One region of the Pseudomonas sp. Marseille-Q5115 genome, then DNA from elsewhere that is predicted to be linked to it. Evidence: predicted binding sites of a transcription regulator. Region 1 holds the regulator's gene; each other region holds the start of a gene.
The links. The regulator sigma-54, encoded in region 1, starts transcription at its own class of promoters, with help from an activator protein. The targets are predictions, from matches to a motif close to ANTGGCATNNANNTTGCTNT.
Positions count from the first base shown of each region.

Region 1 (4,153 bases):
CGTGCAGTACCTGCCCGACGGCAAGATGCAGTATGAAATGACCGCCGACAGGGTCGAACACCTCAAGGCCAGTGAAGTCACCCACGTGACCAAGCCGGTCATGGACGTCTACCGAGGCACCACCTTCCCCTGGCATGTGGTGAGCGAGCGTGCCGAGGTGAACCCGGACGGCACCCAGGTCGAACTCATCGACGCCGTGCGGCTCAACCGCACAGACCAGAAGAACCGCACAACCGTAATCACCACCTCGCGCGCCACGGTCTTCCCGCAGAAGCAATATGCGGAAACCGACCAAGACGTTAGAATCGACGGCGCCGGTGGCGTTACGACTGCCAAGGGAATGAAAGCGTATTTGAACGACAGCAAGATCCACTTGCTGTCCACTGTAAGAGGACAGTATGAGGCTCGTTAAAACCCTCCCCTTCCTGCTTGGCCTGGGCGCGGCACTGGGAAGCGTGAACGCCTTGGCGCTGCCGACCGACAGGGACCAACCGATCCACATCCAGTCCGACGACGCGCAACTCGACGACAAGCAGGGTGTAGCGGTCTATACCGGCAGCGTGGTCATCACCCAGGGCTCCATGAAGATCACCGGCAACAAGGTGACCGTCACACGTGCGGCCAATGGTGATGTGGATGTATTCACCGCCGTCGGCAACCTGGCCTACTACGAGCAGAAGCCTGCCGTGGACAAGCCCATCGTGCAGGCCTACGGCGTGACCATCCAGTACTTCGCGTCCCAGGACCGGATCGTGCTGATCGACAAGGCCAAGGTCATCAACGACGGAAACACCTCCGAAGGCGAGAAAATCGTGTACGACACGGTTCGCCAGGTGGTAAATGCCGGCCGTGCCACGGGCACCAAGATCACCGCGCCACGCCCGCGCATCGACATGGTGATCCAGCCCAAGAAGAAAACCGACCAGCCGCAGAAGGCGCAGTAATGGCGACGTTGAAGGCCCAGCATCTGGCCAAGAGCTACAAAAGCCGGCAAGTGGTGAGAGACGTCAGCCTCTCCATCGAGAGCGGCCAGATCGTTGGCCTGCTTGGGCCGAACGGGGCCGGTAAAACCACGTGCTTCTACATGATCGTAGGGCTGGTGCAGGCCGATCAGGGCCGGGTGCTGATCGACGACCTCGACGTAAGCCACCAGCCCATGCACGGGCGCGCCAAGGCCGGTATAGGCTACCTGCCTCAGGAGGCCTCGATCTTCCGCAAGCTGTCAGTGGCGGACAACATTATGGCGATCCTCGAAACCCGCAAGGACCTCGACGCCAGCGGTCGGCGCAAGGCTTTGGAAAGCCTGCTTCAGGAATTCCATATCACGCATATCCGCGACAACCGTGGCATGAGCCTGTCCGGTGGCGAGCGCCGCCGGGTGGAAATCGCCCGCGCCCTGGCCACCGCGCCCAAGTTCATCCTGCTCGATGAACCCTTTGCCGGCGTGGACCCGATCTCCGTGGGCGATATCAAGCAGATCATCCACCACCTCAAGGCGAAGGGCATCGGTGTGCTTATCACCGACCACAACGTACGCGAAACCCTGGATATCTGTGAAATCGCCTATATTGTGAACGATGGCCAATTGATTGCAGAGGGCGATTCGGCCACTATCCTTGCCAATGACCTGGTGAAGGAAGTGTACCTGGGGCACGAGTTCCGGCTTTAAGTGCGCCAAGTGTAAAGACCCCTAGGCAAACATGGCAGTTTCGGGCATATAATTTGCTTAAGTTCAGGCGCTCCAATCGAGCGCCCGTTGTGGATGGCGCATAGCGCCGGCAAACAGGGTGTCAAGCTCACGCCATGAAACCATCGCTTGTCCTTAAAATGGGCCAGCAACTGACGATGACACCGCAGTTGCAACAGGCCATCCGCCTTCTCCAGCTTTCCACCCTGGACCTCCAGCAGGAGATTCAGGAGGCGCTTGAGTCCAACCCCATGCTCGAACGCCAGGAAGACGGCGACGACTTCGATAATGCCGACCCGTTGGCCGACAAGGCCGAACATTCCGGGCCGGCCGAACCCCAGGAAACACCTTTCCAGGAAACCAGCTTCCAGGAAACCTCCAGCGCGCCCGAGGGCGGCGAAGAGGCGGATTGGAGTGAGCGGATTCCCGATGAGCTGCCCGTGGACACGGCCTGGGAAGACATCTACCAGACCAGCGCAAGCAGCCTGCCGAGCGGGGATGACGACGACTGGGATTTCACCACCCGTACGTCCGTTGGAGAAAGCCTGCAGAGCCACCTGCTGTGGCAACTGAACCTGGCGCCGATGTCCGACAATGACCGCCTGATCGCCGTCACCCTGATCGACTGCATCAACAACCAGGGCTACCTCGAAGAAACCCTCGAGGAAATCTGTGCGTCGTTCGACCCCGAACTGGACATCGAACTCGATGAAGTCGAAGCCGTGCTTCATCGCATCCAACAGTTCGAGCCTGCCGGGATCGCTGCGCGCAACCTGGGCGAATGCCTGGCGTTGCAGCTGCGCCAGCTGCCTGCGAAAACCCCCTGGTTGGCCGAGGCCCAGCGGCTGGTCACCGATTACATCGAGCTGCTGGGTAGCCGTGACTATAGCCAGCTGATGCGCAAGATGAAGCTCAAGGAAGATGAGCTTCGGCAGGTGATCGAGCTTATCCAGAGCCTGAACCCACGCCCCGGCTCGCAGATCGAGTCGAGCGAGCCCGAGTACGTGGTGCCGGATGTCATCGTGCGCAAGGACAGCGATCGCTGGCTGGTGGAGCTGAACCAGGAGTCGGTACCGCGACTGCGGGTAAACCCTCAGTACGCGGGTTTTGTGCGCCGGGCGGACAGCAGCGCGGATAACACCTTCATGCGCAATCAGTTGCAGGAAGCGCGCTGGTTCATCAAAAGCCTGCAAAGCCGCAACGAGACCCTCATGAAGGTGGCCACCCAGATCGTGGAGCATCAGCGAGGCTTCCTCGACTACGGCGACGAGGCCATGAAACCGCTGGTACTGCATGACATCGCCGAGGCCGTGGGCATGCACGAATCGACGATTTCCCGGGTAACGACACAGAAGTACATGCACACACCCCGCGGGATATATGAGCTGAAATACTTTTTCTCCAGCCACGTCAGCACCTCGGAAGGCGGTGAATGCTCGTCCACAGCCATCCGGGCGATCATCAAGAAACTGGTGGCGGCGGAAAATCAGAAAAAGCCGTTGAGTGACAGCAAGATCGCTGGTTTACTGGAGGCACAAGGCATTCAGGTAGCACGCCGCACTGTCGCCAAGTACCGCGAATCCCTCGGGATTGCGCCGTCCAGCGAACGCAAGCGGTTGATGTAGCCTGGTTCCGAAGCGCGCGTAGTCGCTGGCACAGGGCATGTAAGCCAGCGCCGCACCTCGGGATGCCACCAGCGTTTCAGTGGCAGGTTTCGCCTGCCTCTTTATGCACTGGCAATAAGGAGAAGCGGTATGCAAGTCAACATCAGTGGGCATCAACTGGATGTGACCGAAGCCATGCGTAGCTACATGACCGAAAAACTTGCCAAGCTTGAGCGGCACTGCGACAAGATCACCAATGTAGAGGTGATCATGGAAGTGGAAAAACAGAAACAGCGGGTCGAAGCGACCCTCCGGGTTCCCAAGTGCGACGTGGTAGCTCAGGCTGAACACGACGACATGTACGCCGCAATCGACCTTCTCACTGATAAACTCGATCGGCAATTGCTCAAGTATAAGGAAAAACAGCAGAGCCACCTGCAAGGTGCGGCCGCCCGCTGACCCCCAATGATCCGACTAGAAAACATCCTGACCCCCGGCCGCTCCCTCGTGAGCGTGCCGGGCGGCAGTAAAAAACGCGTACTCGAACAGATCGCTGCCTTGATTCACAGGGACCTTCCCGAGGTTAGCCAGCAGGTTGTGTTCGAAGCCCTGATCGCCCGTGAAAAGCTTGGCTCCACTGGTTTCGGCAATGGGATTGCCATCCCGCATTGCCGGCTCGCCAATTGTCAGGGCCCGATGAGTGCCTTGTTGCACCTGGACGCACCCGTGGACTTCGACGCGATCGACGGCGCCCCGGTAGACCTGATCTTCGTGCTGCTGGTCCCGGAAGCAGCCACCGATGCACACCTCGAATTACTCCGCCAGATAGCCAGCATGCTCGACCGCAAGGACGTGCGTGACC
Region 1 covers NZ_CAKAKI010000001.1:304,375-308,527, reverse strand. The annotation lists gene lptC (LPS export ABC transporter periplasmic protein LptC) at 1-412, shown strand, start outside; gene lptA (lipopolysaccharide transport periplasmic protein LptA) at 399-944, shown strand; gene lptB (LPS export ABC transporter ATP-binding protein) at 944-1,669, shown strand; gene LG385_RS01425 (RNA polymerase factor sigma-54) at 1,804-3,312, shown strand; gene hpf (ribosome hibernation-promoting factor, HPF/YfiA family) at 3,442-3,750, shown strand; gene ptsN (PTS IIA-like nitrogen regulatory protein PtsN) at 3,757-4,153, shown strand, end outside.

Region 2 (4,153 bases), 4.4 Mb from region 1:
ATGGCGGTGGCGTGTCCAATGCCGCTGCGGTCGCCTATCCCGAGCTGAGCGCTGCGGTGCCGTTCTATGGTCGCCAGCCCAAGGCCGAAGACGTTCCCCGGATAAAGGCGCCCCTGCTATTGCACTATGGCGAACTGGACACCGCCATCAACGAAGGCTGGCCCGCCTATGAGCAGGCGCTGAAGGCCGCCAACAAGACCTACGAGGCCTACATTTACCCGGGGGCCAATCATGGCTTTCACAACGACTCCACCCCTCGCTACGATCAGGCCGCTGCCAACCTGGCGTGGGAGCGTACCCTGGCCTGGTTCAACCGTTACCTTGCCTGAGGCTTGCCTACATCCAAACCCCACCGTCGCCCATGTGCTGCTCCAGCCGGGCTCGTAGCCAGCGCTCGGCGGGGTCGGTGTCGGTGATGCTCAGCCACACCATGGACAATTCCAGTGCAGGTGTTTCAAAGGGGAGCGGCTCGGCATGCAGTGTGCCCCAGGTTTCCATGGCGGTCGCGGCATAATCGGGGCAGCCCGCCAGCAGGTCGGTCCCCGCGAGTATGGCCGGGAGTGAGCTGAATTGGGGCACCGACAGCACTACCTTTCGGGTGCGGCCGATTTCATCGAGCCATTCGTCGGCTATACCCCGGGTGTTGGCTGTGTGCGACACCACCACATGAGGCCGGCTGCAGTACTCATCCAATGTGAGTGGGCTACCTGAAATGTCAGCTCGCAGTACCCGGGCATGCATTCGACGAAGCAGCTTGCGCTTGGCATTGGCCGGCAACCCGCGGGTCTGGCTGATCCCTACGGTGATGTCACCGGCGGCAAGCAGGTCGGGAATGCGCCAGTAGTCCACGTGCTGCACTACCACCACAACATCGGGTGCCTCCTGGCGTAACGCACGCAGCAGTGGCGGCAACAATCCAAACTCTACGTCATCGGACAGCCCGATACGGAAGGTCATCTTGCTGGTCGCCGGCTCGAAGTCGTGGCTGAGGCTCAGTGCTACAGACATGGCATCCAGCGCCGGCGAAAGGTGCTTGATCAGCTCCTCGGCACGGGCCGTGGGCTCCATGCGATGCCCGACCCGGATGAACAACGGGTCGTTGAACAGTGCGCGCAGGCGATTGAGTGCCGCGCTGATTGTGGGCTGGCCGAGAAAGAGCTTCTCCGCGACGCGGGTGACATTGCGCTCGAGCATCAATGCTTCGAACACCACCATCAGGTTGATATCGGCCTTGCGCAGTTCGTTGCGATTCATCGGCGGGCATCTGCGAGCGGGAAGGGCAAGCACCTGCGAGGTGCGTGGTTTCAGTCCTGAGCCGGCGAGGGCGCTTCGGCAGGAGGTTGCGGCAGACGTGCCTCTAGCTCCGCGAGGCGCGCTTCGAGCGCATCCACCTTGGCACGGGTGCGCGCCAGTACCGCCATCTGGGTATCGAATTCTTCGCGGCTGACCAGGTCAAGGCGGGCAAACGCGCTATTGAGCAAGGTGCGGAACTGGCTTTCGAATTCTTGCCGGGGCGGCAGCGCATCGCCGCCAAGCAGGCGGCTGGCCTGGTCGGTGAGCGCGTCGAGGAAGGCTTTTGGCGCAAGCATGTGCGGCGAATCCATGACGAGGAAATTGCCGAAAGTGTATCACGCAGTGGTTGAACAGCTTGGTACAAAGCATTGCACAGTTGTTGGGCAGGCCATTGCACTGCCCCGCACCATTGCTGTGCGCTGGCCTGTGCCATTACTGAAGCCATGACGCTTGAAACCGTCGATTGGCCTGATTTCAAAGCGGCACGCAGAGATGGCAAGGTTTCTGCTTGGAGCCAATCGACCCATGCACTGATGGCGACCTGAAAGGCGAACGCAGTGTGCAGGCGGAGCGGGAAGTGTTTCGTCAGGAGCGGTGCCCGCGGCCGGGCCGGCCCTAGCCGGCGGTGCGTTACAAAGGCGGGCACTGCGCTTAGACTTGAGCCGGGTTTGTTTTCCTGGGGCAAGTCCACCAATTCGGGAGAGAGTTTCATGAAGCTAGTCACTGCCATCATCAAGCCGTTCAAGCTGGACGACGTGCGCGAGTCGCTGTCGGAAATCGGCGTGCAGGGCATTACCGTCACTGAGGTCAAGGGCTTCGGGCGGCAGAAAGGCCATACCGAGCTGTACCGTGGCGCCGAATACGTTGTGGATTTTCTGCCGAAGGTGAAGATCGACGTTGCCATTGATGACAAGGATCTGGACCGCGTGATCGAAGCGATCACCAAGGCCGCCAACACCGGCAAGATCGGTGACGGGAAGATCTTCGTGGTCAATCTGGAACAGGCGATCCGCATCCGTACCGGCGAAACCGATACCGACGCTATCTAAGCCGACCCATAGAAAAAAGCCCCAGGAGTAAACAATATGACTCTGCGTCAATTCGCAGGGCTAGGAGCCCTGTTGTCTCTGATAATGCCAGGCCTTGCCCTGGCCGATGAGGCGGCGGCCCCTGTGCTCAATTCCGGCGACACCGCCTGGATGCTCACGTCTACCGCGCTGGTGCTGTTCATGACCATTCCAGGGCTGGCCCTGTTCTATGGCGGGATGGTGCGCTCCAAGAACGTCCTGTCGGTGATGATGCAGTGTTTTGCGATTACCGGCCTGGTAACCGTGCTCTGGTTCATCTACGGCTACAGCCTTGCCTTCGATACCACGGGTATGGAGCAAGGCGTGATCAACTTCAACTCCTTCGTGGGCGGCATGGGCAAGGCGTTCCTGGCGGGTATTACCCCGGCCAGCCTCACCTCCGCCACTGCGCTATTCCCGGAAGCGGTCTTCGTGACCTTCCAGATGACCTTCGCAATCATCACCCCTGCGCTGATCGTCGGGGCGTTCGCAGAGCGCATGAAGTTCTCGGCCATGCTGGTGTTCATGGGTGTGTGGTTCACCCTCGTTTATGCCCCGATTGCGCACATGGTGTGGAGCGGTAACGGCGGCCTGCTGTGGGACTGGGGCGTACTGGACTTCGCTGGCGGCACCGTGGTGCACATCAACGCCGGTATCGCTGGCCTGGTGACCTGCCTGGTGCTGGGCAAGCGTAAAGGCTACCCCACCACCCCGATGGCCCCTCATAACCTGGGCTACACCCTGGTTGGCGCCGCGATGCTGTGGGTCGGCTGGTTTGGCTTCAACGCCGGTTCCGCCGCAGCCGCCAACGGCACTGCCGGAATGGCTATGCTGGTTACCCAGATCGCCACTGGCGCCGCCGCATTGGGCTGGATGTTCGCCGAATGGATCAGCCATGGTAAGCCAAGCGCCCTGGGCATCGCCTCCGGTGTTGTCGCAGGCCTGGTTGCCATCACCCCCGCCGCAGGCACGGTAGGCCCGATGGGCGCCCTGATCATCGGCCTGGTGGCCGGTGTACTGTGCTTCCTCAGCGCAACCACCCTCAAGCGCAAGCTGGGCTATGACGACTCCCTGGACGCCTTTGGTGTACACGGTATCGGTGGCATCATCGGCGCACTGCTCACAGGTATCTTCGCAGCCCCTGCCATGGGCGGCTTTGGCACGGTCGAAGACATTGGCGCACAGCTGTGGATTCAGGCCAAGGGCGTTGGCTTTACCGTGATCTACACCGCGATCGTGACCTTCGTCATTCTCAAGGTGCTGGATATGCTGATGGGCCTGCGCGCCTCGGAAGAAGAAGAAGCGGTTGGCCTGGACCTCGCTCAGCATAACGAGCGCGGCTACAACCTCTGAAAACGCATGGCCCGCCATTTGGCGTGCCGCTCGCGAAAAAATGCCCGGCTTTCCGGGCATTTTTTATGTCTGGATCTGTCATTGCTTGGAACGCCTGCCTAAACGCCCTCAGGGCTTTTACAGGTGCTGCCGGGCTTTTTTGCTTTTGTAGGAAATGCCTACACCGATACAGGACTTTGCTTTTTTTTCGAGCGCGCTAGAATGCGCCCGAAACCGGGGGAGAACGCCATGTGGCAGCAGACGATCATCACGCTGGCCGCCCGGCCTCGCGGCTTTCATCTGGTAACCGATGAGGTCGTAGCGGGCCTCCCTCAGTTGGCGGCTTGTAAGGTGGGCTTGTTGCACGTCTGGTTGCAACATACCTCCGCTTCACTGACGATCAATGAAAACGCCGATCCGGCGGTGCGTCGCGATTTCGAACGGTTCTTTGACCGATTGAT
Region 2 covers NZ_CAKAKI010000001.1:4,681,988-4,686,140, forward strand. The annotation lists gene yghX (YghX family hydrolase) at 1-329, shown strand, start outside; gene LG385_RS21350 (LysR substrate-binding domain-containing protein) at 337-1,254, opposite strand; gene LG385_RS21355 (accessory factor UbiK family protein) at 1,305-1,589, opposite strand; gene glnK (P-II family nitrogen regulator) at 2,004-2,342, shown strand; gene LG385_RS21365 (ammonium transporter) at 2,379-3,713, shown strand; gene LG385_RS21370 (secondary thiamine-phosphate synthase enzyme YjbQ) at 3,942-4,153, shown strand, end outside.
Region 2: the regulator sigma-54 is predicted to act here: its motif matches at 1,785-1,804, upstream of glnK (P-II family nitrogen regulator).

Region 3 (4,153 bases), 4.6 Mb from region 1:
GGTATAGGCGGCGACAGGGGCGGAGGGCGGAGCGGCGGGAGCGGGGGCTTCGGTCGGTTTGGCCTTCGGGATCTGCACGCTATTGAGCGGCGGAAGGTTCATCTTCTCTGAAGGCCGGCCAGCGGGAGCGTGTTCCGAATACACCGTATTGCCATTGGCGTCGGTGGACTTGTAGATCTCGCCGAAGGCCGGAGCGCACAGGAAGGGGATCAGCAGCATAAGGGCATGGCGCATGGGGACTACTCGGCAAGGCGTCGGCGGCCTGACCAGCATAGATCAGGCCTGTTCGCCAATCACGGGTTAATGCGCGGAAGAGCACATCTCGCCGGTAGCGCGAGTGAGGGCCAGGCGGTGCAAGGCATCCCTGTTGCCGCGATCGATAGCGCTAGCGATCCACTGCGGGCAGTCCGGGCTGCTGCGGTAGGGTGTGAAGGCTGCCAGTTGTAGCAAGAGGGCTTTCTGCAGGCCGTCGAGTTGCGGACGGATCTGCCCGACCAGGTCGGGCCGCGGGCTGTTCGGGGCCTCGCCTCTCAGGCGCCAGTCCACCAGCAGGCCATACTGCACCAGCTTGTTGGCTTCGATCTGGGCTGCGAAGAACTGCTCCACGAATGCCGGCTCGAGCTTGTATTCGGGCGCCAGCACTACCGCGCCTGCGATCACCTCGCGCTCGCGGGCGCGATCTTCCACAGGCTTCTTGCTATCCCATTTGCTCAAGGCCACCTGGTCAGCAATGTTCAGGCGCTGCTCGATGCTGCTCAACAGCGAAGGCAATTCGGCGGGGGCGGGCGTGGCGGCGGCTGCAAGGCTGGCAAAGGCACAGCCGACCAGGGCCAGGCAAAATGCAGAAAGCTTAGGCATGCGAGGTTCCGTTGTTATTGATTTGGCGCTCCGTTATGCCAGTAAATCCATAGCTTCGCCAGCCGCGATCAAAGGACTGCTCCCCGGTTTTGCTTCCTGTCATTTCCGCCCATGAAAAAGGCCTCCCGAAGGAGGCCTTTTCGTTCAACCAGGCGGGATCAGACGCTGTAGTACAGGTCGTATTCCAGCGGGTGCACGAAGGTGCGAACCTTGATTTCTTCTTCGGACTTCAGCTCGATGTAGGCATCGATGAAGTCGTCAGAGAACACGCCGCCCTTGGTCAGGAAGGCGCGGCCCTTGTCCAGCTCTTCCAGGGCTTCTTTCAGGCTGCCACATACCTGTGGGATTTCCTTGGCCTCTTCAGGCGGCAGGTCGTACAGGTTTTTGTCCGCGGCATCGCCAGGGTGGATCTTGTTCTGGATACCGTCCAGGCCGGCCATCAGCAGCGCGGCGAAGGCCAGGTACGGGTTGGCAGCCGGATCCGGGAAGCGTGCTTCGATACGGCGGCCTTTCGGGCTGTTCACGTAAGGAATGCGGATGGACGCGGAGCGGTTGCGAGCCGAGTAGGCCAGCATCACCGGTGCTTCGAAACCAGGGACCAGACGCTTGTACGAGTTGGTCGACGGGTTGGTGAAGCCGTTCAGTGCCTTGCCGTGTTTGATGATGCCGCCGATGAAGTACAGGGCGGTATCGGACAGGCCGGCATAGCCTTCGCCAGCGAAGGTGTTCTTGCCATCCTTGGAGATGGACATGTGCACGTGCATACCCGAGCCGTTATCGCCATACAGCGGCTTTGGCATGAAGGTCGCGGTGCGGCCGTAGGCGTCGGCAACGTTGTGAACAACGTACTTCAGCGTTTGGGTTTCGTCGGCCTTCTTCACCAGGGTGTTGAACTTGACGCCGATTTCGTTCTGGCCGGCAGTTGCCACTTCGTGGTGGTGAACTTCAACGGTCAGGCCCATTTCTTCCAGGGCGTTGCACATTGCAGTGCGGATTTCGTGGTCGTGATCGACCGGTGGAACCGGGAAGTAGCCGCCTTTCACGCCTGGGCGGTGGCCCTTGTTGCCGCCGTCCACGTCCTGATCGGTCATCCAGGAAGCTTGTTCGGAGAAGATCTTGAACATCGAGCCGGAGATGTCGGATTTGAACTTCACTTCGTCGAAGATGAAGAATTCTGGCTCCGGGCCTACGAATACGGTGTCACCGATGCCGGTGGACTTGAGGTATTCCTCGGCGCGGTGGGCGATGGCGCGCGGGTCGCGATCGTAACCTTGCATGGTGGAAGGTTCGATGATGTCGCAGACCAGGATCAGCGTCGGCTCTTCGGTGAACGGGTCCAGCACGGCGGTTTCGTCGTCTGGCAGCAGGATCATGTCGGACGCTTCGATGCCTTTCCAGCCAGCGATGGAGGAGCCGTCGAACATCTTGCCGACTTCGAAGAAGTCATCATCCAGAGCGTCGCGAGCCGGCATGGTGACGTGCTGCTGCTTGCCTTTGGTATCAGTGAAGCGCAGATCAATCCATTTAACGTCATGATCTTTGATGAGTTGAACCGACTTCGACATGTTGTCCTCCGGGTGGATGGGGACGGACTGTGTGCGCCCCTGGATTCAGTGCTGCCGCCGCATACTCGGCCAAGGCAACCTGCCTCACAAGGGAGCAATTTGCATGCCAGTGCCCCGAGATGGGCATGGCTCGAAAAAAGCCCGTTTTTGCGGGACTTACAGGCGGCAGCCAGAAAAGCTTCGCACCTTAACGGGGCGAGGCTCGCTCAAGGCGTCCCAAAATGGTGCTTTCCGAGCTTTCGACAGATAGTTGGTCAAAGCTTGAACAATTTCCGCTATAATGCTGCCCCTTTTTTCAGCTGGGCCATTGCGCGCGCTGTTCATGAAATTGATCGTTAAAGTTTTCCCCGAGATCACCATCAAAAGCCGGCCGGTGCGCAAGCAGTTCATCCGCCAGCTGGCGAAGAACATTCGCGCGGTGGTGCGTGACCTGGACCCCGATATTGCGGTAACGGGCGTGTGGGACAACCTCGAGGTTCAAACGAAAGTCACCGACGCCAAGGTGCTCAAGGAGCTGATCGAGCGCCTGAGTTGCACACCGGGCATTACCCACTTCCTGCAGGTGGATGAATACCCCCTGGGTGACTTTGACGACATCGTGGCCAAGTGCAAGGCCCACTTCGGTCACCTGCTGCCCGGCAAGCGCTTTTCCGTGCGCTGCAAGCGCGGGGGCCGGCACGATTTCACTTCCATGGACGTTGACCGCTACGTTGGTAGCCAGTTGCGCCAGCAATGCGGCGCGGCCGGTATCGACCTCAAGCACCCTGAGGTTGTGGTGCGGATGGAAATCCGCGACAAGCGCCTGTTCGTGATCCACAACCAGCACAAGGGCATCGGCGGCTATCCATTGGGCGCGCTGGAGCAAACCCTCGTGTTGATGTCCGGCGGGTTCGATTCCACCGTGGCGGCCTATCAAATGATGCGCCGCGGGCTGATGACCCACTTCTGCTTCTTCAACCTCGGTGGCCGCGCCCACGAACTGGGTGTGATGGAAGTCGCCCATTACCTGTGGAAGAAGTACGGCAGCTCTCATCGGGTGCTGTTCATCAGCGTGCCCTTCGAAGAGGTGGTAGGCGAAATCCTTGCCAAGGTAGACGACAGCCAGATGGGCGTTATCCTCAAGCGGATGATGCTGCGTACCGCCAGCCGCATGGCCGAGCGCCTCGAAATCGACGCGCTGGTCACCGGCGAGGCGATTTCCCAGGTGTCCAGCCAAACGCTCACCAACCTGGCAGTGATCGACTCGGTTACCCCTACGCTTGTCCTGCGGCCGTTGCTTGCTACTCACAAGCAGGACATCATCGACACCGCGGTCGAGATCGGCACCGCCGATTTCGCCAAGCACATGCCAGAATACTGCGGCGTGATCTCGGTGAACCCGACTACCAGCGCGCGCGGTTATCGCATCGAGCGCGAAGAGCAGCGCTTTGACATGGCCGTGCTGGAAAGCGCCCTGGAGCGTGCGCGCCTCGTCTCGATCGATAATGTGATCGACGAGCTGGGTAAGCAGGTGGAGATCGAAGAAGTCGCCGAAGCCCTGGCCAGCCATGTAGTGCTCGACATTCGTCACCCCGATGCCCAGGAAGACGACCCATTGGCCCTGGAAGGGGTCGAAGTTCGTACGTTGCCTTTCTATGCGTTGAACAGCCGGTTCAAGGATCTCGATCCTGCCCGGCAATACCTGTTGTATTGCGACAAAGGTGTCATGAGCAGGCTGCATGCTCATCACC
Region 3 covers NZ_CAKAKI010000001.1:4,856,627-4,860,779, forward strand. The annotation lists gene LG385_RS22315 (DUF4124 domain-containing protein) at 1-234, opposite strand, end outside; gene LG385_RS22320 (chorismate mutase) at 301-858, opposite strand; gene glnA (glutamate--ammonia ligase) at 1,017-2,423, opposite strand; gene thiI (tRNA uracil 4-sulfurtransferase ThiI) at 2,746-4,153, shown strand, end outside.
Region 3: the regulator sigma-54 is predicted to act here: its motif matches at 2,515-2,534, upstream of glnA (glutamate--ammonia ligase).